Regions from separate parts of the Lysinibacillus sp. FSL M8-0355 genome, predicted to be linked through region 3. Evidence: riboswitches for the same ligand, from Rfam matches in the RefSeq annotation. Region 3 holds a riboswitch; each other region holds the start of a gene.

Region 1 (6,144 bases), 3.3 Mb from region 3:
TATAGCCCTCCTCTTCAGCCACAACATACTCTTGAAATGCTGTATGACCAAAGACTTGCTTCCATTTTTTATCGACTGATGTAAGTAAGTGTTGAATGGATTGATTGTTGACAAAGACATGACCTTCATTCAGCTCATAAATTAGATAGGATGCAATGTTTTGTGCACTATAGATATTACCCATTTTAAACACTCCTTTATCATCAGTTTTTTTGGAAGAGCAGTCACTGGCTATGCGACCACTCTTCTTCTATATATTCAAAAGTGGGGGGAGCACTTATGAAAACATTTACCTTATAACAAGAATTTTCGTATTCTTAACTTATTCCCTAGTATATAACACGGAATTAACTAAGTCAATAATACACATAAAAATACTTGGTTTTATTTTTAAAAAAGTTCTGATAATTGATGGATTTTATACTTGGTTGATGTAGCAACGTTTGACGCAATGCCAAATGAGGCAATTCGAATGAGAAAATACGTAAACTCTACAACATCTTCCCTTGCGTTCTAAAACTTAAGCTTCTACAGTTTGTTCAGTTGTTGTGGCAAGCGTAATGGCTTGTTCTAAATCAGCAATAATATCCTCTACTGCCTCTAAACCGATGGATAAGCGAATGAGCGACTCGGTTACGCCAGCTTGAATTAATTCATCTGTTGATAATTGCTGATGTGTAGTAGATGCTGGGTGAATAATGAGCGATTTGGCATCCCCTACATTTGCTACATGTGAAAACAGCTTCACGCTATCAATTAGCTTTCGACCAGCCTCACGTCCACCTTTAATGCCAAATGTAAGCACAGAACCGAAGCCATTTTTCAAGTATTTTTTCGCCAAATCATGTGTCGCAAAATCTTCTAGGCCATTATAGTTTACATACTCCACAGATGGGTGGTTTCGTAAATATTCAGCAACTGCCAACGCATTTTCATTGTGTTTAGGGATACGCAAATGAAGCGTTTCTAAACCTTGTAGTAAATTAAACGCTGCGTCAGCACTTAATGTTGGACCGAAGTCACGTAACAACTGTACGCGTAGCTTCGTAGCAAAAGCAGCAGAAGCTGTATCAATTCCGTAACGTAATCCATGGTAAGAAGCATCTGGTTCCGTAAATCCAGGGAATCGTCCACTAGTCCAATCAAACTTACCAGCGTCTACAACAACCCCACCTAAAGTTGTACCATGACCACCTATCCATTTAGTTGCGGAGTGAACAACAATATCTGCACCGTATTCAATTGGTGTGGAACCATAAGGAGAAGCAAATGTACTATCGATAATTAATGGTAAACTGTTAGCATGTGCAATCTTAGCTACTGCTTCAATATCTAAAACTTTTAAACTTGGATTACCATAAATTTCAGCGAAGACAGCTTTCGTTTTATCGGTAATCGCAGCCTTAAAATTCTCTGGGTTTGTTTCATCTACAAAAATTGTTTTAATGCCATACTTCGGTAATGTGTTAGCAAATAAATTATACGTACCACCATATAAAGAACTACCTGCTACTATTTCATCGCCTGCTCCAGCTAGATTTAAAATGGAAAATGCGATAGCTGCTGCACCAGATGAAAGTGCTACTGCTGCTGTTCCACCTTCCAATAAGGCCACACGCTTTTCAAAAACATCCACTGTCGGATTTGTAATCCGTGTGTAAATGTTCCCCGCTTCCTCTAAGGCAAAAAGACGTTGCGCATGAGCAGTGTCCTTAAATACGAAAGCAGTTGAGCGATAGACAGGAACTGTTCTAGAGCCCGTCACTGGGTCTGGCTCTTGACCACCATGTAACAGCAATGTTTCTGGTTTAAAATTTGTCATTGTGTACCTCCAATTATTTTTTTACGATGGTACCGGAGATGAGGAGGATTTATGTGTAGAAAACAAAACCCTCTCCTGTTAAGAAGAGGGTTGCGGTTGCAAGTTTTCCTCCCCTTATCTGCCAGATCCAAGTAAGAATCTGTAGGAATTAGCACCTTAGTAAGTTCATCACTTACTGGTTGCTGGGCATCATAGGGCCTATCCCTCCGCCGCTCTTGATAAGAGTATGAGATTCAATTTCCATCGTTGTAACACAGTATAAACATAGAGTTTTTTTCTGTCAATATGTAAATTTTATTTTTTCCGAAACTTCTGTCAGCTCTTATACGTAATATGAACGCATACACTAATTTAGAAAAAAATTTGAAAGGAGTATTTTTATGGTAAAAGCCGTGATCATTTTTCTCTTAGTTGGATATTTAATTGGCTGTATTCACGGCTCTAAAGTGGCACAATTTTTATCGGGGGTTGATTTAAAAAAAGCTGGCCATGGCAATGCAGGTGCCTCTAATGCTACACTTTCCCTCGGCTGGAAATATGGCGTTTTAGTAGCCCTAATCGATATTGGCAAAGGCGTTGTAGCTATTATCGGTGCACACTTTTATTTAGCAGATGCTCCGCATTTAACCGAAGGAGAAATATGGCTCCTGACCTACATTATTGCTGCAGGGGTTATTTTGGGTCATAATTTCCCATTTTATATGGGCTTCAATGGTGGGAAAGGAACTGCCTCTATTATTGGAATTCTACTTGCTGTAGATTGGAAGATTGGTTTATTTGCACTTATTTTATTTGTCATTTTATCCTTTGCAACTAACTATTTAATTGTCGGTGTTCTAGAGTTTTATCTCGTTTTTTGTACGGCAACATATTTATGGATTCCTGGAATTGGCCCAACTATAATTGCTGTCCTTCTTTTTGGCATAGCTATTATCCTGCACATCGAAAATATCCAACGATTAGTGAAGGGTACAGAGCCTAAAGTAACGTCTGCATTTAAGAAAAAGAAATAATATTACAATGGATATTTTTGTATTTTTTATGACCGTATATTTTCTCTTTATCTACTTATATCGCTGTAAAAAGCAGCTATTCTGCATACTTATTTTTTTACAATAAAATAGACAAGTTCTTATCTTAATAAAACATTTTACTAACCGATGTTATGGATAATAATCGTCATATTTATCGTAGAAAGGATGAGAAAATATGTCTTCACCCAATCAAACAGCTACGAAACGGAATTTAAAGCCACTATGGATTGGCTTGGCCTTTGCTTTACTAATCATCATTACTTTTTTACCTAATAACGGTGACTTACCGATTGCTGGACAACGAGCTTTAGCCATCTTAGCATTCGCAGTCATCCTATGGGTAACAGAGGCCGTGTCCTATCCCGTTAGCTCAGCCATGATCATTGCACTTGTAACTGTTCTACTAGGGCTCGCTCCATCAATGGACGATCCTGCTACAGAATTAGGAACTGCTGGCGCTTTAAAATTATCCTTAAGTGGATTTAGTAATTCCGCTGTCGCATTAGTAGCAGCAGCTCTTTTTTTAGCAGCAGCCATGCAAATTACCAACTTACATAAACGGCTTGCTCTCTGGATCCTTTCACTTGTAGGAACAAAAACAAAAGCTATCGTATTCGGCGCCATTTTAGTTTCTATAGCCCTCGCTTTTTTTGTTCCTTCTGCCACAGCACGTGCAGGCGCAGTCGTACCAATATTGCTAGGGATGGTCGCAGCATTTGGTTTACCACGCGATAGTCGACTCGCCGCTTTACTTGTTATTACTTCGGTACAAGCCGTTTCCATTTGGAATATCGGTATCAAGACAGCAGCAGCTCAAAATATGGTCGCTTTAAACTTTATTCAGGAACAATTTAATGTGGATATCTCCTGGGGTGCTTGGTTGCTCTATGCTGCCCCCTTCTCAATCATTATGTCTGTAGCTCTATTTTTCATTATGATCGCTTTAATTAAGCCTGAGACTAGCAATATCGAAGGTGGTAAAGAGGTCATCAAAAAACAGCTTTCAGAGCTTGGCCCATTGAAGGCTCCTGAAATTCGCTTAATCATAACATCAATCGTTTTGCTATTTTTCTGGGCAACTGAAGGGAAATTGCATCCCTTTGACACAACTACAGTCACAATTATTGCCATCGCTATTTTATTAATGCCTAAAATCGGTGTTTATTCATGGAAGGAAGTTGAACCTCATATCCCGTGGGGGACAATTATCGTCTTTGCCGTAGGTATTATGCTAGGAACCATTTTACTTAAGACGGAAGGTGCATCATGGTTATCCGATAAAGTATTTGGTTCACTTGGGCTAGATACGATGCCAATACTAGCAACCATCGCACTCGTAACATTATTTAATATTTTAATTCATTTAGGCTTTGCAAGTGCAACAAGCTTAGCCTCTGCACTGATACCTGTATTCATCGTACTAGCCTCTACATTAACAACGAATGTTGATCAGGTTGGCTTTGTCATCGTGCAACAATTCGTCATAAGTTTTGGCTTCCTATTACCAATTAGCGCACCACAAAATATGCTTGCCTATGGGACAGGAGCATTTACAACAAAGGATTTCTTGAAATCTGGTATTCCATTAACGATTATCGGCTTCCTTCTAATTCTTCTGTTCTCAGCTACTTATTGGAAATGGATTGGATTATTATAAAACTCTAATATGCTCACAACAAAAAGCCTTGAAGCACAATTGTCCTTCAAGGCTTTAATGATGGTATTTTATTGTTTCGTAAACGCAGGGTCCTTCATTGTCCCACTTTTTGCATAATGAACATGCCATGACAGTGCTTTTTCTAGATCGTGTGGCGTATGATGTCCACCAGTCGCCTCATTGGCATCATTATAATACTGCCATAGTTGCTCACGATAATCGGGGTGTGCACAATTATCAATGATAAGCGCCGCTCGCTCTTTCGGGGCAAGCCCACGTAAATCAGCTACACCCTGCTCAGTTACGATGACATCCACATCATGCTCAGTATGGTCCACATGTGAAACCATAGGGACAATACTTGAAATGTTGCCACCTTTAGCATACGATTTCGTCACAAAAATCCCTAGACGTGCATTACGTGCAAAGTCACCAGACCCTCCAATGCCATTCATCATCTTTGTACCAGAAACATGTGTTGAATTAACATTGCCGTATATATCAACTTCCAATGCTGTATTCACTGAAATAAGTCCGAGTCGACGAATAATTTCTGGTTGATTGGAAATTTCTTGTGGACGTAATACTAATTTATCAGCATACTTTTCAAAGTTCCCATAAACACGGTTTCCTACTTGCTCTGAAAGGGTAATAGAAGTAGCGGAAGCGAAATTTACTTTCCCTGCATCGATTAATTCAAATACTGCATCCTGTAGAACTTCTGAATAAACTTCTAAGTTCTCGAACTCAGAATCTTTAAAGCCTAACAATACGGCGTTTGCTACTGAGCCTACTCCTGATTGAATTGGTCGCAAGCTCGTTGTTAAGCGACCTACATTAATCTCTTCACGTAGGAAATTTAATAAATGATTCGCCATTACATCTGTCTCCTCATCAGCAGGAACAATTGTTGATGGCGCATCTAATATATCTGAAATAACGATGCCCTTTACTTTATCTAAATCTAGCGGAATCCCAATTATACCAAGACGATCAGACACATTTTGCAAAGGAATTGGATCACGCTTACCTTGTGGCGCAGGTACGAAAATATCATGCACTCCCTCTAATGCATCAAGCTGTGCTACATTTAATTCAATGATGATTTGGTCTGCTTCTTGTACAAAAATCGGAGAGTTACCAACTGAAGTTGTAGGAATTAATAAGCCGTCTTCTGTAATGGCAGCAGCTTCAATAATCGCAAAATCAATAGGACCTATAATACCTTGGCGAACAAGTTCAGCATTATGAGAAAGATGGGCATCTACAAATGTGATATCACCGCTATTGATTTTATTACGAATACCAGCATCTGCTTGGAAAGGGCCTCGTTTACGAATGACACCTGCTTCTGCTAAATATTGGTCTACTTCAGGACCAAGTGATGCACCTGTAAAGACATCTACTTGAAATTTCTCTTTTTTAGCTTTCTCTACAAGTGCAAGAGGTACGACTTTTACATCGCCAGCACGTGTGAATCCACTCATCCCTAATACCATACCATCTTTAATCCAAGATGCTGCTTCTTCTGCTGTTACAATCTTGCTCCGCAATTGTTCATGGCGAAGCTTTTTCGCTAACTTTTCTTCCATTCCTTATTCCCCCATCCCACTATATTTTTGTTCAACTTG
Region 2 (6,144 bases), 3.5 Mb from region 3:
TGCTTTAATTAGTTCCTCTGTTGAATCTGCCATTGCTGGATAGACAGCTATTCCTGCAGATAATGTTATGGGTCTGCCACATGGACTTTCTGTTGTTGCCAAAATTGCTCGTAGTTGTTCAGCCACTTGTGCTGCCTCTTCTGCTGCCGTATTTGGTAGCAGTATGACAAATTCCTCGCCACCATATCGACAGCATACATCTCCTTCACGAGCCACAGCTTCCATATGACTGGCTAAAAATTGCAAAACTTTATCGCCTACTGCATGACCATATGTGTCATTCACACTTTTAAAGTGATCTAAATCTAGTAAAATAATTGCATGTGGTACATTGTTCGTTAACCATTCGGCAAGCATCGAATCCATTGTACGTCGATTCGTCACTCCCGTCAGTGGATCAACAGTAGATTGATCCTTGAAAAACGAGACCTGTCCATGTAAAAATGATAAACTCCGAACCAAGGCATTCTTCAAAGAATAAGCTTCAAAGTACCATCCACTTACAGATTTTAAACCTTCTACATTTTTCTTATCTAAACTTTCCTCCGTTAAATTTGCTAGTTGTTGCAAAGGGTTGGCAATGCGTGCTGCCGCCCAAAGTACAATGATAATAGATAGAATCATAAGGGGTACAGATTTAATAATGACTTCCTGCACACGATCAAAGGAAGGGGCTAGTGCTACGTCTAAAGGTTTCTGAGCGACAACGCCCCATCCTGTTGATGGGACTGTACTATAGCCAGCAAGCATTTTCACTCTTTCTGTGTTCTCAACAAGTTGAGCACCACTCTTTCCTGATATCACCGATTGAACGACTTTATTTTTCGTTACCACATCATTAATCCGACTTGGGTCTTGATGATAGATAACACGCCCATCTGAATCAACTACATATACGTAAGAGCCGTCCTTACTATAATGCTCTCCCAGTAAAGTTTTAAAGGCATTTGGTTCCTTTAAATAAATAGTCCCTGCTATCATTCCTAAATACTCATTGGAGTCGGAAAAAATAGGATGAGAAATAAAAATGATGAGACGTCCTGTCATCGCCTCATATGGTTTAGAGATAAGTGGTGTCCTTTTGGATAACGCCTCTTTAGCACCGATTGATGTTAAAATTTCTCCCTTTATTTCAATAGATGGTGGAGAGACGGATAGAACCAATCCTTCTGCATTTGTTATTACTACAGAATTAAACATTTGATTTTGCAATCTCAAACGTTCTGTTTCCTGATTCAATGCTTGCGCATCGTCCATCTTTGCTTGTATTTGAGTTGCACTATAACCCAATATTTGGAAAGATTCATGTAGATAAGAATCCGCAGTAGATGCCAATTTTTGAGCATAAACCCTATTCGTTTCTAGTGTATTTTCCTTTATCGAGTCAATATTCATTCTGTATCCGCCCCAAACACTACCAAGGCTCGTGAAAAAGAATGCTGCCATCGCAACTCCCATAATTAAATGCTTTAGTTTTAATTGATGTGACTTCATTTCTTCTCTCCTATTTACGTTAATTTTATATGTATTTTTTGAGAGATACTTTATTAATAAATGGGGTAATAGTATCATTTCCAAATTGCGTAAGAAGAATCCAATACACCACTAGGATTGTATCAATAAAAAAGGTTGTATCATATAGCTAGCTAGTAAACAAAATTCTACAATTTATTTTCTTAGATTAAATATTCTAACAACTGACAACTATTGTCTGAAATTTGATAAAAAATCTAAATTCTAAATTTTTTTACTTTTATTGTTATTCTGACATATGAAAGTTGAAATGTTTATTTTATAATGAAAAATAGCATAGGCAAGTTAAGGTCTATTCTGTTATAATACTCTTTAAAATAAAATAAACTGTATTAATACAGAATCGAACGTTACGCTTTTCACACAATGGGGATTATGAGAAAAGCGCTACGCTTCCATCAATGGGATGGTCGTGTAGCCTACACAAAAAGGGGTTGGAAGATTTGGGCATTTTACAAGGGTTAAAAATTCTCGATTTTTCTGCATTACTACCAGGGCCAATGGCGACAATGATTTTTGCTGATTTAGGAGCAGATGTCATCCATGTTGAATCTTCAAAGCGCGTTGATTTAACACGAATTATGCCTCCCTATGATGAAGATCATGAGGCTTACATTCATCAACATTTAAATCGATCTAAAAAATCAATTACATTAAATCTTAAATCACCAGAGGCTATAGACATTGTAAAATCACTGGTGCAAGAGTATGACGTTATTATCGAAGGTTTTCGGCCTGGTGTCATGCAACGCCTTGGCATTGGCTATGAAGCTCTAAAGGAAATAAATCCAAAGGTTATCTATTGTGCGATTACTGGTTACGGACAAACTGGACCTTATAGCAATCGACCTGGACACGATAATAACTATTTATCTTTAGCAGGCTTACTCGATTATTCACGCCATAAGGATAAAAAGCCTGTCTCCATGGGGGTTCAACTAGCTGATATAGCTGGAGGGACAATGCATGCCGCAATTGGGGTACTGGCTGCTGCCCTTCATCGTGAAAAAACAGGCGAAGGACAATTCATAGATATTAGTATGACAGATGCTGTCTTTTCGCTGAATGCTATGTATGGTGCTGCGTTTATTGGGGGTGGTCGTATACCACAGCCAGAGCAAGAAATTTTAAACGGAGGCAGTTACTATGATTTTTACAAAACAAAAGATGGACGCTTCTTCTCTGTCGGTAGCTTAGAACCTCAATTTCGTAAACTGCTCTGTGAAGCACTCGACATTCCTGAGTTGATTGATAATACCTTTAATGATTCTTACTATACACAAATACGCTTTAAAGAGGCTGTTCATGATGCCTTTCTATCAAAGACATATGAGGAATGGCTTGAGGTATTTAACGAGGATTTTGAAGGTTGTGTAGAGCCTGTACTCACTTTTCCAGAAGCATGCGAGCATCCACAGTTGAAGGCTCGTGGCATGATCGTCGATATTCCAAAAAGCGATGGCACCATGCAACAGCAAATTGCTTCTGCCTTTAAATTTGATGGCACTGAGCCTGAGTACAAGTATGTCGGTGCCAAGCTTGGAGAGCATAATGAAGAAGTATTAACTGCACTTGGCTATAGTGATGAACAAATTGCTAGTTTACGAGAAAAGGGCGTTTTAGAATAACGGAAAGGTTCAATTTGGAGTAGGCAATTTTCAAATTGAACCTTTTTATGGCTGGCTGCTCATTGGCATCCTCAGTAACATAAGCATAAATTATTTCACTAGAAAAAACGCGGCTACCAATGTACTCCTGCTGTTATAACAGTAAATGGATTTATTTTTCTAATAAAACTTTTTAAAAGAAATGTTGACATATAATTCATCAAGCATTATAGTATTGTTTAAATCTTAACAGACAATTAAATACGATAATTTCTTCTTATCCAGAGAGACTGAGGGACAGGCCCAATGAAGTCTCGGCAGCGGGTTATTAACATAATACCGTGCCAATTCCTGCAAATGTACTTACATTTGAAAGATGAGAAGGAAGTAGTTTCTTCAATAGTGGGGACCTTCCTTTTTTCTTAATCGATAAGAACAAAAGGAAGGTCCTTTTTGTTCTTTATTTTTAAATAGGGAGTTGAGCAAGTAAATGATTGAATTTCAGAATGTAGCGAAAACCTTTAAATTTGGTGATCGTGAAGTGAATGCAGTGAAAGATGTATCTCTTTCAATTCAGCAGGGAGAGATTTTTGGAATTATTGGATTTAGTGGTGCAGGAAAGAGCACATTATTGCGACTTGTGAATCTATTAGAAAGTCCAACCCATGGCGCTGTTCAAGTACAAGGTGTTGATATTAATTCGCTCACACCAAAAGAGGTAAGAAAGCTGAGAAGAAGAATCGGCATGATTTTTCAAAATTTCAACTTATTCTCCTCAAGAACGGTAGCTGGAAATGTAGCCTATCCACTTAAGCTGGCGGGAGTGCCTAAAAAAGAAATTAATGAAAGAGTTGCAGAACTTCTTAGTTTTGTTGGTCTTACAGAAAAAGCGAATGATTACCCTGAGCAATTATCTGGAGGCCAAAAACAGCGGGTTGGAATTGCGAGGGCGCTTGCTACCTCCCCTGATATATTAATTTGTGATGAAGCAACCTCAGCGCTCGATCCGGATACAACTGGGGAAATTCTCCGCCTTCTCAAAAAAGTAAACAAGGATTTAGGAATCACTATTTTGCTAATCACACATGAGATGAATGTCATCCAACAAATATGTGACAGAGTAGCAGTCATGGAAAATGGGGCAGTAATTGAATCTAATTCAGTTTTTGATATATTTACAAATCCACAGCATTTAACGACTCAACGGTTTATTCAATCGGTTCAGCAAGATCGACCATCTGCATCTCTATTAGAGGAATGGAGAAAAAAAGGCGGCAAAAATTTATACCGTGTTATTTTTAAAGGTGATATTGCTAGCGATCCTATCCTTTCTCGCGTAACAAGAAAATTTGATGTGGACGTTAATATCGTCTATGGCTCTGTCCGAGAAATTCAGGAGAAGTTCTATGGGAACTTGCTCGTCTCATTTGAGGGACATAGCGATAAAATACCTAGTGTTCTTACTGAATTACAAGACATTGTAACTGTTGAGGAGGTAAAATTCAATGAAGGTTGATTGGACGACTTTTTGGCCCCGTATTTTTGAATCTACAGGTGAAACAATTTTAATGGTTATTATAACCCTTATCTTTGGTTCTATTCTTGGTATAACAATAGGTTTACTACTATATGTGACACGAAAAGGAAATATTTTAGAGAACAAATTCGTGTTTCAATTGTTAAATTTTTTAATTAATATTATTCGCCCAGTTCCATTTATTATTTTTCTAGTGGCCATTAGCCCATTAACACGAATGGTTGTTGGAACAACGATTGGTACGTGGGCAGCAATCTTTCCAATGACGATTGCCTCATCATTTGGTATTGCGAGAGTAGTAGAGAATAACTTAGTTAGCATTGACCCTGGGGTAATTGAAGCCGCAAAGGCAATGGGAGCAAGTCCTCTACAAATTATTTTTACTGTATTAATTCCAGAGGCACTTGGACCGTTAATTTTAGGCTTAACGTTTGTGACAGTCGGTTTAATAGATTTCTCTGCAATGGCTGGTACAGTTGGCGGAGGCGGTTTAGGTCATATTGCAATGACATATGGTTATCAACGCTTTGATGGAAGTGTCATGCTTGTGACCGTTATTATTCTTATTATTCTTGTACAAATTGCGCAGTGGATTGGGAATAAGCTATCAAGAAAAATTATGCGACGGTAAGAAGGACATTTTTCATTTGAATAAAACAACGAAAGAGGAGATCAATAATGAAAAAGTGGTTTAGTATTTTATTAGTTTTAACAGCAGTATTAGCATTGGCTGCCTGTGGGTCTGATTCAGCTACAGATAATGCTAAGAAAGAAGAAAAAGTAAAGATTGGTGTAACTGGAACAGATGGTGAAGTATGGCCGATTTTAAAAGAGAAAGCTAAAAAGGAAGGGATTGAAATTGAGCTTGTTGAGTTCTCTGACTATACATTGCCGAATCAGGCATTAGCAAATAAAGAAATTGATATTAATTCCTTTCAGCATATCGCGTTTCTAACACAATTTACTAAAGAAAATAATGTCGATTTAGTTCCAATCGGTGCTACTGTTATTGCTCCAATGGGAATATATTCAGAGAAAGTGAAGGATGTTAACGAAATTAAAAAAGGTGACAAAATTGCTATCCCTGATGACCCTTCCAACCAGGCTCGTGCATTAAGATTATTAGAATCAGCTGGCTTAATTAAATTGGCAGATGATTTTGGTCTCTTCGGTGACCCAAGTAAAATCGTCGACAACCCGAAAGATTTAGACATTTTACCGATTGTAGCTCAACAAACACCACGTGTATTACCAGATGTAGTTGCATCCGTTATTAATAATGGAGTTGCTGGACAAGCTGGGTTTGATCCCGTAAAGGACCCCATTTATCTTGAAGATGCCAACGATCCAAACGCCTTACCTTATGTGAACATTTTTGCTGCACGAGCAGATGATCAAGATAATAAAACATATCAGAGAATTGTCGAGCTGTATCATGAGGAAGACGTAATGAAGGCAGTCGAGGCA
Region 3 (6,144 bases):
ATAGGATTGAAGCGAAGCATCTTCATATTGCTTATGAAACCATTGCTCAGTTGTTTCTTTCTCTTTAGCTTCCTGAGGATTGACAGCTATTACATTATGAGGTGCATCTAGCACTGCTGTTTTATCAGTGTCAGGATTTAATGCCAGATTATAAAAGTAATTTCCTGCAAAAAAACCAGCGCCAACAAATAAAGCTAACAACATTATAAGAATAGAAAATAGTATTTTATATTTTTTTGTCATATGTATCTCCCTAATACTAGCTACCTTCAAGGTAAAGAAAAAGAGAACGAATGAATTCGTTCCCTTTGATTCTTGTGTCTAGTCGTTATTTTAATGGGCCACCAAGTGTAGTAATGGCATCAGAAACGTTTGAGAATTTCTTGAAGTTTTCGTTGAATAAGCCTGCAAGTTCAGCAGCTTTCGCATCATATGCAGCTTTATCTGCCCATGCTTCACGAGGATTTAACACTTCTGACGGTACACCTTCAACTGCTGTTGGAATGTGTAAACCGAAGACAGCATCTTGTGTCGTTTCAACATTTGTTAATTTTCCGTCGATTGCTGCACGTACCATTGTGCGTGTGTAAGACAGCTTCATACGGCTACCTGTACCATATTCGCCACCAGTCCAACCAGTGTTCACTAGGAATACTTGTGCACCATGCTCGTCAATTTTTTGACCTAACATTTCTGCGTACACTGTTGCTGGAAGTGGAAGGAATGGAGAACCGAAGCAAGTAGAGAATACTGGTTCTGGCTCTGTTACACCGCGTTCAGTTCCAGCAAGCTTAGAAGTGAAACCGCTTAGGAAGTGATACATTGCTTGCTCTTTTGTTAATTTACTGATTGGAGGTAATACGCCAAACGCATCAGCTGTTAGGAAGATGATTGTTTTTGGATGACCTGCAACAGAAGGATCAACAATATTTTCGATGTATTGGATTGGATAAGCTACACGTGTATTTTCTGTTAATGAACCATCATCATAGTCACAAATACGAGTTTCTGGATCAACAGCTACGTTTTCTAAAACAGAACCGAAGCGGATTGCATTGTAGATTTCTGGTTCTTTCTCAGCAGAAAGGTTGATTGTTTTTGCATAGCAGCCACCCTCAATGTTGAATACACCATTATCAGACCAGCCGTGTTCATCGTCACCAATTAGCTTACGATCTGGATCAGCGGATAATGTCGTTTTACCAGTACCAGATAGACCGAAGAATAATGCCACATCGCCAGCTTCACCAACGTTTGCTGAACAGTGCATTGAAAGGATACCTTGCTGTGGTAATAAGTAGTTCATGATACCAAAAATAGATTTTTTCATTTCACCAGCATATTCAGTACCACCGATTAAGATCATTTTCTTTTCAAGTGATACAATGATGAAAGTTTCAGAAGCAGTACCATCAACTGCAGGGTCTGCTTTAAAGTTAGGAGCAGAGATGACAGTGAAGTCTGCAACATGAGAAGCTAATTCTTCTTCAGTTGGACGGATAAATAATTGATGAGCAAAAAGGTTGTGCCAAGCGTATTCATTAATTACTTGGATGCTTAATTGTGAATCTTTGTCAGCACCTGCGAAGCCTTTAAATACGAATAACTCGTCACGTTCTTTTAAATATTTTATTACTTTTACATATAAGTTATCAAACACTTCAGAAGAAATCGGTTGGTTGACTTTACCCCAGTCAATTTGATCTTTTGTGCTTTCTTCTTCTACCGTATATTTATCTTTAGGTGAACGACCAGTGTATTTGCCAGTTTCTGCACGAACTGCGCCATCTACTGTTAACATTGCTTCACCACGAGATGTAGCTTTTTCTGCTAATTGTGGTACTGAAAGTTGAACATTAATGTTACCGCCGTTTAATAATTCCTTCAGTTCGTTTGCAATTTCTACTGAATTCATCGATTAAATACCATCCTTTTTTATAGTATTCCCTTGATTTAGAGGGATTTTTTCTTAATTTCAAAAATAGTATAACACAATTGCTTAAATAATCTATACTAATTAAGAAATTATTTTAGAGTTTTTATCACTTTTCAATAAACTGACAAAAAATAATGTTTTTCGAGTAGAATCCGATCAATCCTACTGTAATTAGGCGCAAAAATTGAGCCACACATATGTTACCACAAGTAGCTAGGTATGTTGTAGGGATTAATTTGCTTCTATTTACATCATCATCCAAGTATGAAAAGTTTTTGTGTAATCAGTTCCTTCCTTTCTATACAGTAATACATAAGAAAATATTTGACAACGTTCAACCTTTTCAGTAACATGAAATTGAACGGATACTCTTATCCCGAGCTGGTGGAGGGTCAGGCCCTGTGAAACCCGGCAACCTGCATGTTTTATTTCACAGCATGCGTTGGTGCCAACCTGATGCAAGGGAACATCCCTTGAACGATAAGAGTGAAAGGTTACGAAGTCATTATTCCTTTCCTCATGTGCAGTAACGTGAGTAAAGGATTTTTTTATTGCTAAAAAAGAATGTAAAGGTAAGTATATGTAGTTCTTTCCTTATTATAATGACAGATCTTTCGAAATCCTCGTGTTAAAAGCAGCAGTAACGGCTTGAGAGTTCAATCCTTAGGAGCGGACTTGACATGGGTAATGAGTACCGTATTCATACACAACTACTTTTTGTAAGAGTAATAGGAGGAAAACCAAATGACAAACCGTCGACTGTTTACATCAGAGAGTGTAACAGAAGGACATCCAGATAAGATTTGTGACCAAATCTCGGATGCCATTTTAGATGCTATTTTAGCAGAAGATCCAAATGCACGTGTAGCGTGTGAAACAACTGTCACAACAGGATTAGTATTAGTAGCAGGAGAAATAACTACTTCTACTTACGTTGATATTAAAGGTATCGTTCGTGATACTGTAGCAGAAATTGGCTATACACGTGGTAAATATGGCTTTGATGCTGAAAATCTAGCGGTGCTTGTAGCTATTGGCGAACAATCGCCTGATATTGCACAAGGTGTTGACCAAGCTTTAGAGGCTCGTGAAGGCTCTATGACAGATGCTGATATTGAAGCAATTGGTGCTGGTGACCAAGGTCTAATGTTTGGTTATGCATGTAATGAAACACCTGAACTAATGCCATTGCCAATCAGCTTAGCACATAAATTAGCACGCCGATTAACAGAAGTTCGTAAATCAGGTGAATTAGCGTATTTACGTCCTGATGGAAAAACACAAGTAACGATTGAATATGATGACAATAATGTACCTGTGCGAGTGGATACAATTGTTATTTCAACACAACATGATGAAGAAGCAACACTTGAACAAATTCAAGCTGATCTGAAAGAATTTGTTATTGCACCCGTTGTGCCAAGTGAATTATTAGATGCAAACACGAAATACTTTATTAACCCGACTGGCCGTTTTGTTATCGGTGGACCTAAAGGGGACGCTGGTTTAACAGGACGTAAAATCATTGTTGATACATACGGTGGTTATGCACGTCACGGTGGTGGCGCATTCTCTGGTAAGGATGCAACAAAGGTAGACCGTTCAGCGGCTTATGCGGCACGTTATGTAGCAAAAAACATTGTAGCAGCTGGCTTGGCAGAACGCGCTGAGGTACAACTTGCCTATGCGATTGGTGTGGCTCAACCAGTTTCCATTGCGGTTGACACATTTGGTACAGGTAAAGTGAAAGAAAGCGCAATCGTAGAGTGGGTACGTGAGCTATTTGATTTACGTCCAGCAGGTATTATTAAAATGCTAGATTTACGTCGTCCGATTTATAAACAAACGGCAGCTTATGGTCATTTTGGTCGTACAGATTTAAATGTACCATGGGAACAAATCGATAAAGCAGATGCTCTACGAGAAAAGGCACATCTATAAACTATTGAGCTAAAGTAATGAAGACATTAGAAAATTATTCTAATGTATTAAAAAGGAAAGGGGCAATATTGTCCCCTTTGTTTTACAAAAAATCCCTCGCTACGATCCGTGAACATTTTGGTTACACGGAAATGCGAGGTATTTTTTTCGTTAATATTGAATTTTTGTGTATATTGTTTACTTCTGAAGGGATTTATAATATTGTCCTTTTTCTGCATATTCGCGCACGATACGTTCCATATCCTCTTTATCTTCTGCATTTAATTCACGGACTACTTTTGCCGGACGACCTAATGCTAAACTATTCGGAGGAATGACTTTACCAGGAGGTACTAGGCTTCCTGCCCCAATAAATGCACCCTCTCCAATCTCTGCCCCGTCTAATATAATGGAGCCCATACCAATTAAAGCATTTTTGCGAATTGTACAGCTATGTAAAGTGACTTGGTGTCCAACTGTTACCTCATCTTCAATAATTAGCGGAAATTTTGGACTTTGATGTAAGCAACAAAGATCTTGGATACTGACACGTTTCCCAATAATGGTTGGGGAAACATCACCACGAATGACCGTATTAAACCAAATGGTTGTTTCCGCACCAATTGTTACGTCGCCCGTAACAGTTGCGTAATCAGCAATGAAGACAGATGGATCGATCTTTGGCATTTTATCTTTAAATGGATAAATCATGAAAATCGCCTCAATTCTTTCTATAATGTAGTATTATCGTATCAAATACGCAACTTTATGGAAATATAAAATTAAAATGAGCTATTTATTTCGATATAATCAATGTGTAATTATTTTTTAGGAGGACTATGTGAATGTGGAAATGGGAAGCTGAAGGACAAGCAAAGGCTGTGATTGCTATAGTTCATGGTGCATATGAAAATCACCGATGGTATGCATGGCTGATAGAGAAATTAAGATTGGAAGGCTTCCACATAGTCATGGGAGATTTACCTAATCATGGCGTGAATGCAAGGTTTGCTCGTGTCCATGATGAGGACTTCAAATTGTACAATAAATATACAAGAAATCTGATTGAGAATGCTTTTTCATATAATTTACCAACTTTTGTAATAGGACATGGGCTTGGAGCAACGTTAGTTCTTCACACAATGCAAAAGAAGCAATATGAATGTGCAGGCATTATTTTGACATCACCGTGGCTGCAATTAAAGCTTTTACCAGGTAAATTATCAAATGCTTTAACGAGTCTAAGTGCATTGACTGCAAATGTTAAAATGACTCACAATATTTCATATGAGAACCTTACACGCAATGTTGAAGGTAGGGACGAAATGAAAGATGAGGTACCATTCATGTCAGTCGTTTCAGTGAAATGGTATCGAGAGCTTCAGCAGATGATGAAAAATTTAGTGATGCTTCCAAAAGGTGAATTTCCGAATATGCCTATGCTCATTATGACAGCTGAGAAAGATAAAATTACGGAAACACGACAAACTCGAAATTGGCTCCATCAACAAGAGTTTACAGAGTTTCAATTTAAAGAATGGGCAAATTGCTATCACAATTTATTTCACGAAGTAGAACGAGAAGAGATTTTTATGTATATTCGTGATTTTATTAATAATGCTCTTCGAAGAATCGGTTATATCATTAAATAGGTTTTATCCCTTCCATTTACTAGAAGACTTACTTAAATATTGTTACTTAAATATAATGTTGTAATTTTCAGAAAAGTGTAATACTATAATGACTTAAAGTATGGTATTTTCAAATTGGAGGGGTAAAATGGAGGTAATCGTTGGTAAGTTGAATGGTATTTTATGGGGACCGTGGTTTATTTATGGTATTTTATTGATTGGACTTTTTTTCTCAATCATCACAAGGTTTCTGCAAGTAAGACACATTAAAGACATGTTTGTTTTAATGTTTAAAGGGGAGAAATCGGAAAAGGGGATTTCATCTTTCCAAGCAATGTCGATTGCATTATCAGGCCGTGTAGGTACTGGTAATATTGCTGGTACTGCAACTGCAATTGGGATGGGGGGACCTGGTGCTGTCTTTTGGATGTGGGCAATCGCTTTCATTGGTGCGGCTACCGCATATGTAGAGTCAACATTAGCACAAATCTATAAAGAAGAAAAAGATACGGAATATCGTGGTGGACCAGCCTTTTACATAGAAAAGGGAATGGGTCAAAAATGGTTTGCAGTTATTTTTGCTGTAGCTGCGTTGATTGCAATGCTAATTTTAATGCCAGGTGTGCAGTCTAACGCCATTGCAGGAGCTGTTGAAAA
Region 4 (6,144 bases), 3.2 Mb from region 3:
TACATGTTCTTGAAATCGTACAAGTTGATCATTTTTTAGTTGGTGAGGAGTTAGTATTAACAACAGGAATTAGTCTCCAGCATAGTATCGCTAATTTTACCGCATTTGTAGAAGCCATCATTCAAAAAAATTGTGCTGCTCTTTGTATTGAGTATGGCTCTTATATTCAGACCGTTCCAAAAGCAATACTAGCACTGGCAAACCGGCATCAGTTTCCCATTATTGTTTTTCATGAGGCAGTTCCTTTTGTTCGTATTACGCAGGATTTACATAGCCAAATTATCAATCAGCAATATTTAATGATTTCTTCGCTAGAATCTTATGCACAAGCTTTGAACAAAAATGCTGTCTTAGGACAAAACACAGAAGATATTTTACAAAATATGTATAATGAATTAAAAACACAAATCATGTTTTCCATTAAGGGACGCAATCCTATCTTTTTCCCCAATACGACACACCAAAAACGTCAGCAGCTATTAACATTGAACAAGTCTGCTCAGCAATTTAAACATGGGCCTATTTTTATCTTTGATCAGCATTATGCAAATTTAACACTCTATCGAGAGGATGGACTATTTTCAGAGTTTGAATTATTAATATTAGATCGTACAGCAACGGCGCTGGCACAGCTATTAATGCGAGAGTTTTATATTGAGGAAAAAAAGAATATTGAGGATGCTACAATTTTAGTCGATTGGATTGATCAAAAATTATCTAAGGAAGAAATCTATAAATTTATCGTTACACATTACGCGGGCTATACACAATCTAGTGGAGCTGTCTTTATTTTATCCTCTCCTACTACAATGACAAAGACACAGGAGGATATGGTCTATAGTAAGCTTTATTATCGAAATCTCTTTGAGCAACATGGATTTATGCCATTTTTATTCGAAAGAAAAAGCTATATTATTTTTATTTTACTTCATACGAAAGACAGTAAAGCTATTCGTGACATATTGAATAGCATTTTTTCCACACTGCCCAATACCGACTTTTATAAAAAGCAGCAAGCACAAGGTTTTCAAATAGCCGTTGGAAAGGTTGTTTGCGATGTAGAAGAAATTCCTAAAAGCTATCAAACTGCTTTAGAAACTTTATATATTTGCCGCAAAGTGCAAACGTCCTCTTTCTTTTATGATGATTTGCATTTATATCATTTAATCTATAAATTACAAATGCAAGTGAATTTACAGGAAGTGATTTACGATTATTTACAGCCCGTTATTGAGTACGACAAAAAATACAATAGCAAGCTTCTTGAAACATTACAGGTTTATTTACAAACAAATGGCTCCAAGCAGCAAACAGCCAACCAATTATTTATTGTTCGTCAAACACTATATCATCGCTTAAGAAAGCTTGAAGGTTTACTAGGTGAAAATTTCATGAAAGGACATAACCGCATTACATTAGAATTTATGCTATTGGCAAATTCATTGATTGAGGATAAGGGCTAGAAAAAAGATGGCACGCTCAAAAGATTACTCCCTCTTGAGCGTGCCCCTCTATTAGCCTTTCACGACAACATCATGATATAGTCCTGGTCTACGGTCGTCATAAACTGGAATTCTTCCACGTACTTCATCGACAATAGAAAAATCTACATCAATCACCGCTACTTCTTCATCCTCTGCACCGATCCAAAGTACTTCTCCCCAAGGCTGTATGATCATCGATTGGCCATTAAAGTTTTCTACCTTTTTTGAAATGCGATTAACTGCTATTACAAAACATTGGTTCTCAATCGCACGAGCTTGCAGCAATGTTTTCCAATGATCAATCCTTGGTGTTGGCCACTGGGCTGGTACAAATAATACCTTTGCTCCTTGTAATGCGTGTGCACGTAACCATTCTGGGAAACGAATATCATAGCAAATGACCCCAGCAGCTTCAATATCTCCTAGAGCAAATCGATTCATTTCATCCCCTGCTTCTAAGTAGAGATGCTCATCCATTAAACGGAAAAGATGTGCTTTGCTATATTCCCCTACAAGTTCTCCATTGCGATCAAATGTATACATCGTATTATAAAATTTGTCGCCTTTCTTCGTTGAAACAGAACCACCTACAATATGTACACCAAGTTCCTGTGCTAATTCAGCCAAGAAGGATTTCGTACGTTCACCATCGACATCCGCTAGTTCAGGCAGCTTCTCTAACGCATAGCCTGTATTCCACATTTCAGGCAGCACAATGATTTCTGCTCCTTTTTTTGCCACTTCTCGAATCTTGTCCTCAGCTCGTGCAAAATTTTCTTCTACTTTGCCAAAGCCAACATTTAATTGAATACAACCGATTTTCATAGCCATTCCTCCTCTAGACAATTAACAAAAAAAGTAATACTATTTGCTTCATATTCTTCAATAATAATTATTATATTCTGAAAAGGGTGATCATGCATGGAATTCTCTAAAAAACTACAGCAACTACCCACTCAATTTTTTGCAGCGTTAGTTCAAAAAGTAAATAATGCCTTAGAAGAAGGTCGCGATGTCATTAATCTTGGTCAAGGAAATCCCGATCAACCAACGCCCCCTCATATCATTCAAGCATTACAGGAGGCGGCTGAAAATCCACAAAATCACAAATATTCACCATTTCGCGGTATCGCTGAATTACGCCAAGCAGCTGCCGACTATTATAAACGTGAATATAATGTGAATCTAAATCCTGACACAGAGGTAGCGATTCTTGGCGGGACAAAAATTGGACTCGTTGAGCTACCTTTAGCCGTATTAAATCCAGGTGATACAATGCTCTTACCAGACCCTGGCTATCCAGATTACTTATCAGGTGTCGTATTAGGTGATGTCCATTTTGAAGTGATGCCACTTTTAGCTGCAAATGATTTCTTACCTAATTATCATACATTACCTGATGAAGTGAAAGAGAAGGCGAAGCTACTTTACCTAAATTACCCGAACAACCCTACAGGTGGTACAGCAACACTTGCGTTTTTTGAAGAGACCGTTCGCTTTGCGAAGGAACACAATATTATCGTATCACATGATTTTGCTTATGGGGCAATAGGATTTGACGGTAATAAACCTATTAGCTTCCTACAAGCTGAGGGGGCAAAAGAAGTAGGAATTGAAATGTACACACTCTCCAAAACTTATAATATGGCAGGCTGGCGTATAGGCTTCGCTGTCGGTAATGCCGACATTATTGCTGCCATTAATCTGATTCAGGATCATCTGTTTTGTAGTCAATTCCCTGCTATTCAACAAGCAGCAGCAACGGCACTTACAGCTTCCCAAGAATGTGTGGATGAACTGCGAGCTACCTATGAAGGTCGCCGCAATGTATTCATTGAAGAAGCTCAAAGAATTGGTTGGCATGTAACGGCTCCAAAAGGCTCCTTCTTCGCATGGCTCCCTGTACCATTCGGCTATACTAGCGAGCAGTTTGCCGATTTATTATTGGAAAAGGCTGATATCGCTGTAGCAGCAGGCAATGGCTTCGGCCGATATGGCGAAGGCTATATCCGTGTTGGTTTACTTGTTAGCGAGGAACGCTTACGTGAAGCAATCCATAGAATCGAACAATTACAATTATTCAACCCTTAACCATGACATGAGGCTGGGACAAAAGTAAAAATGTTAGACCGATTATAAGCTCGGTCTAACATTTTTTAATTCAGGAAGGAACATGCAACTCAGTGAAAAGAAAAAGTTAGTACATTTTCGCTATTTTTCAATTTTCCTTGGCTGCTGTAAACCGTGTTCTAATGGATAAAATTGAACATGGCCTGTTTCTTCATCAAATTTTCGAAAGTGCTGGATGCCTTGAACCTCAGCTAGCACTATGTCAGCCGTAATGACAGGGTTCCCCCTCTTCATTAAATGCCCCCCTGACACGATGCCCCATTGATCACTCATAGAACCATGGAAATGTGTTTCATATCCCCCATCGCGCTTACATACTACGCCAGAGCCTTGGATCAATTCAAGTGGCCCCTCTTTTTTTATGACATCGCTAAAACTTACGTTAATCTGAGATGTTTCATCAGGTACTAAATAAACAAAGCTACTCTTTTGAAGGCTACCTATACAGCTAACAATTGTTGCTGACTCAATATGGTTCTCCTCACAAAGTGCCTCCATTCCTTCAATAATGTCTGTACCCATTAGCAATCGAGCACTTACAACCTTGCCAAATGAACCTATACCATAATTAACTCTTACAGACATTGCTATCCCTCTTTCATGACGAAATATTATAATAATATAAAAAATTTAAAAAATATTTATTGACTTACTATAACCTATAAATTATATTAGTTCTATCGGAATTACAAAAAAATATGATAAATCTCTTATCAAGAGTAGCTGAGGGACTGGCCCTATGAAGCTCGGCAACCTCCTTTTAGAAGGAAGGTGCTAAATCCTGCAAACGATTATCGTTTGATAGATAAGAGAGGACATTTTTTCATGAGCCTCTCTTAGTTTGTAAGAGAGTTTTTTTATTTTCAAAAACCGATAAAAACAATCTTGGAGGTAGTTTTCATGAAAAAGAAAAATAAATTTTTAGTAGGTTTAGCAAGTCTTACATTAGCAGCAGCTCTAGCAGGTTGTGGCTCTAAAGAAGAGAGTAAAGGTCAAGCTGAAGCAATTAATGAAAATAAAATCGTCGTAGGTGTCACATCTGGTCCACACGAACAAATCGCAGAAGTTGCAGCGAAAGTAGCCAAAGAAAATGGGCTAGAAGTAGAGCTTAAATCATTTTCTGATTATGTTTTACCTAATACATCTTTATCTGAAGGTGATCTTGATGCGAATAGCTATCAACACGAGCCTTTCCTCGATACGTTTAATAAAGATCATGATACAGATTTAGTAACAGTAGGCAAAACGATTTTAAATCCAATGGGTATTTACTCTGAAAAATATAAATCCTTTGAGGACATTCCAGATGGTGCAACGTTTGGTTTACCAAATGATCCAACAAATGGTGCTCGTGCCCTCTTTGTTTTACAAGAAGCAGGCTATATAAAATTAAAAGATGGGGCAGATTTAACAGCCTCTATCCGTGATGTAGAAGAAAACAAAAAGAATTTAAAATTCATCGAATTAGAGGCAGCTCAAATTCCTAAGCAGCTTAGTGAAGTAGATGTAGCAGCTATTAATACAAACTTCGCATTGGAAGCTGGCATTAATCCTAAAGATGACGCTATTCTTTTAGAATCTACTGACTCTCCATATGTGAACTATATTGTGGTACGTGCAGAAAATGAAAATGACCCAACAATTAAAAAGTTCGTTGAGGCTTACCAATCTGATGAAGTACGTCAATTCATTGAAGAAGAATTCAAAGGTTCAGTAATCCCTAGCTGGTAATACATTCAGGAAGCTTCTAGTAGCTGAAGAATCTGCCGAAATTCCTCTATGGAAAACGAGCAGATTCTTGCTTTTTAGGAGCTTGAGAAAGGAGCAATCAATCGGATGATTCAATTACAAAATATCTCAAAAGAATATAAGACGAAAAAAGACATCATTAAGGCTGTAGATGGAATCAATCTCCATGTAAAAAAAGGACAAATTCATGGTGTGATTGGCTATAGTGGTGCAGGTAAAAGTACACTCATTCGTTGCGTCAATCTACTAGAGCGACCTACAGCTGGAAAAGTGTTAATCGACAATGTGGACATTACTGCCCTTTCTCTTCATGAATTACGGCAAACACGCCAAAAAATCGGGATGATTTTCCAACATTTTAATCTATTAAAAACGGCAACCGTTTACCATAATATTGCTGTTCCTTTAAAGCTACTTGGCTATAACGAGAAAGAGGTAAAAAACCGTGTGGCTAAATATGCTGAAATTGTTGGATTAACAGACAAACTAGACAGCTACCCTAACCAACTTTCAGGTGGGCAAAAGCAACGTGTTGCTATTGCACGTGCCTTGGCACAGGAACCAGAGGTTCTACTTAGTGACGAAGCAACAAGTGCACTCGACCCTGAAACAACCGAAGCCATTCTTGAATTGTTGTTAAAAATTAACCGTGAATTAGGCATTACGATCCTGCTGATTACACATGAGATGAATGTCATTCAGAAAATATGTGATGAGGTTTCTGTTCTTGAATCAGGGAAAGTGGTGGAATTTGGTACAGCTATTGAACTTTTTGCTAAAC

What was found. Region 3 has a riboswitch for S-adenosylmethionine ahead of metK (methionine adenosyltransferase). Riboswitches for the same ligand answer to the same signal wherever they lie in the genome.
Region 1: another riboswitch for S-adenosylmethionine. It lies ahead of MKY46_RS01960 (O-acetylhomoserine aminocarboxypropyltransferase/cysteine synthase family protein); the one in region 3 lies ahead of metK (methionine adenosyltransferase).
Region 2: another riboswitch for S-adenosylmethionine. It lies ahead of MKY46_RS00965 (methionine ABC transporter ATP-binding protein); the one in region 3 lies ahead of metK (methionine adenosyltransferase).
Region 4: another riboswitch for S-adenosylmethionine. It lies ahead of MKY46_RS02320 (MetQ/NlpA family ABC transporter substrate-binding protein); the one in region 3 lies ahead of metK (methionine adenosyltransferase).

The regions. Positions count from the first base shown of each region.
Region 1 is NZ_JBBPAI010000001.1:389,506-395,649, reverse strand. Features, by position in the region: gene MKY46_RS01965 (hypothetical protein) at 1-184, opposite strand, end outside; gene MKY46_RS01960 (O-acetylhomoserine aminocarboxypropyltransferase/cysteine synthase family protein) at 521-1,822, opposite strand; SAM riboswitch class I at 1,934-2,047, opposite strand; gene MKY46_RS01955 (glycerol-3-phosphate acyltransferase) at 2,203-2,835, shown strand; gene MKY46_RS01950 (DASS family sodium-coupled anion symporter) at 3,032-4,513, shown strand; gene MKY46_RS01945 (succinate CoA transferase) at 4,582-6,105, opposite strand.
Region 2 is NZ_JBBPAI010000001.1:190,719-196,862, reverse strand. Features, by position in the region: gene MKY46_RS00975 (sensor domain-containing diguanylate cyclase) at 1-1,494, opposite strand, end outside; gene MKY46_RS00970 (CaiB/BaiF CoA transferase family protein) at 1,977-3,161, shown strand; SAM riboswitch class I at 3,415-3,523, shown strand; gene MKY46_RS00965 (methionine ABC transporter ATP-binding protein) at 3,631-4,656, shown strand; gene MKY46_RS00960 (methionine ABC transporter permease) at 4,646-5,308, shown strand; gene MKY46_RS00955 (MetQ/NlpA family ABC transporter substrate-binding protein) at 5,356-6,144, shown strand, end outside.
Region 3 is NZ_JBBPAI010000001.1:3,667,521-3,673,664, reverse strand. Features, by position in the region: gene MKY46_RS17800 (alpha/beta hydrolase) at 1-243, opposite strand, end outside; gene pckA (phosphoenolpyruvate carboxykinase (ATP)) at 329-1,915, opposite strand; SAM riboswitch class I at 2,305-2,423, shown strand; gene metK (methionine adenosyltransferase) at 2,681-3,877, shown strand; gene MKY46_RS17785 (gamma carbonic anhydrase) at 4,055-4,567, opposite strand; gene MKY46_RS17780 (alpha/beta hydrolase) at 4,702-5,508, shown strand; gene MKY46_RS17775 (alanine/glycine:cation symporter family protein) at 5,636-6,144, shown strand, end outside.
Region 4 is NZ_JBBPAI010000001.1:479,851-485,994, reverse strand. Features, by position in the region: gene MKY46_RS02340 (PucR family transcriptional regulator) at 1-1,463, shown strand, start outside; gene MKY46_RS02335 (carbon-nitrogen family hydrolase) at 1,515-2,309, opposite strand; gene MKY46_RS02330 (pyridoxal phosphate-dependent aminotransferase) at 2,406-3,575, shown strand; gene MKY46_RS02325 (PPC domain-containing DNA-binding protein) at 3,696-4,199, opposite strand; SAM riboswitch class I at 4,322-4,426, shown strand; gene MKY46_RS02320 (MetQ/NlpA family ABC transporter substrate-binding protein) at 4,515-5,345, shown strand; gene MKY46_RS02315 (methionine ABC transporter ATP-binding protein) at 5,451-6,144, shown strand, end outside.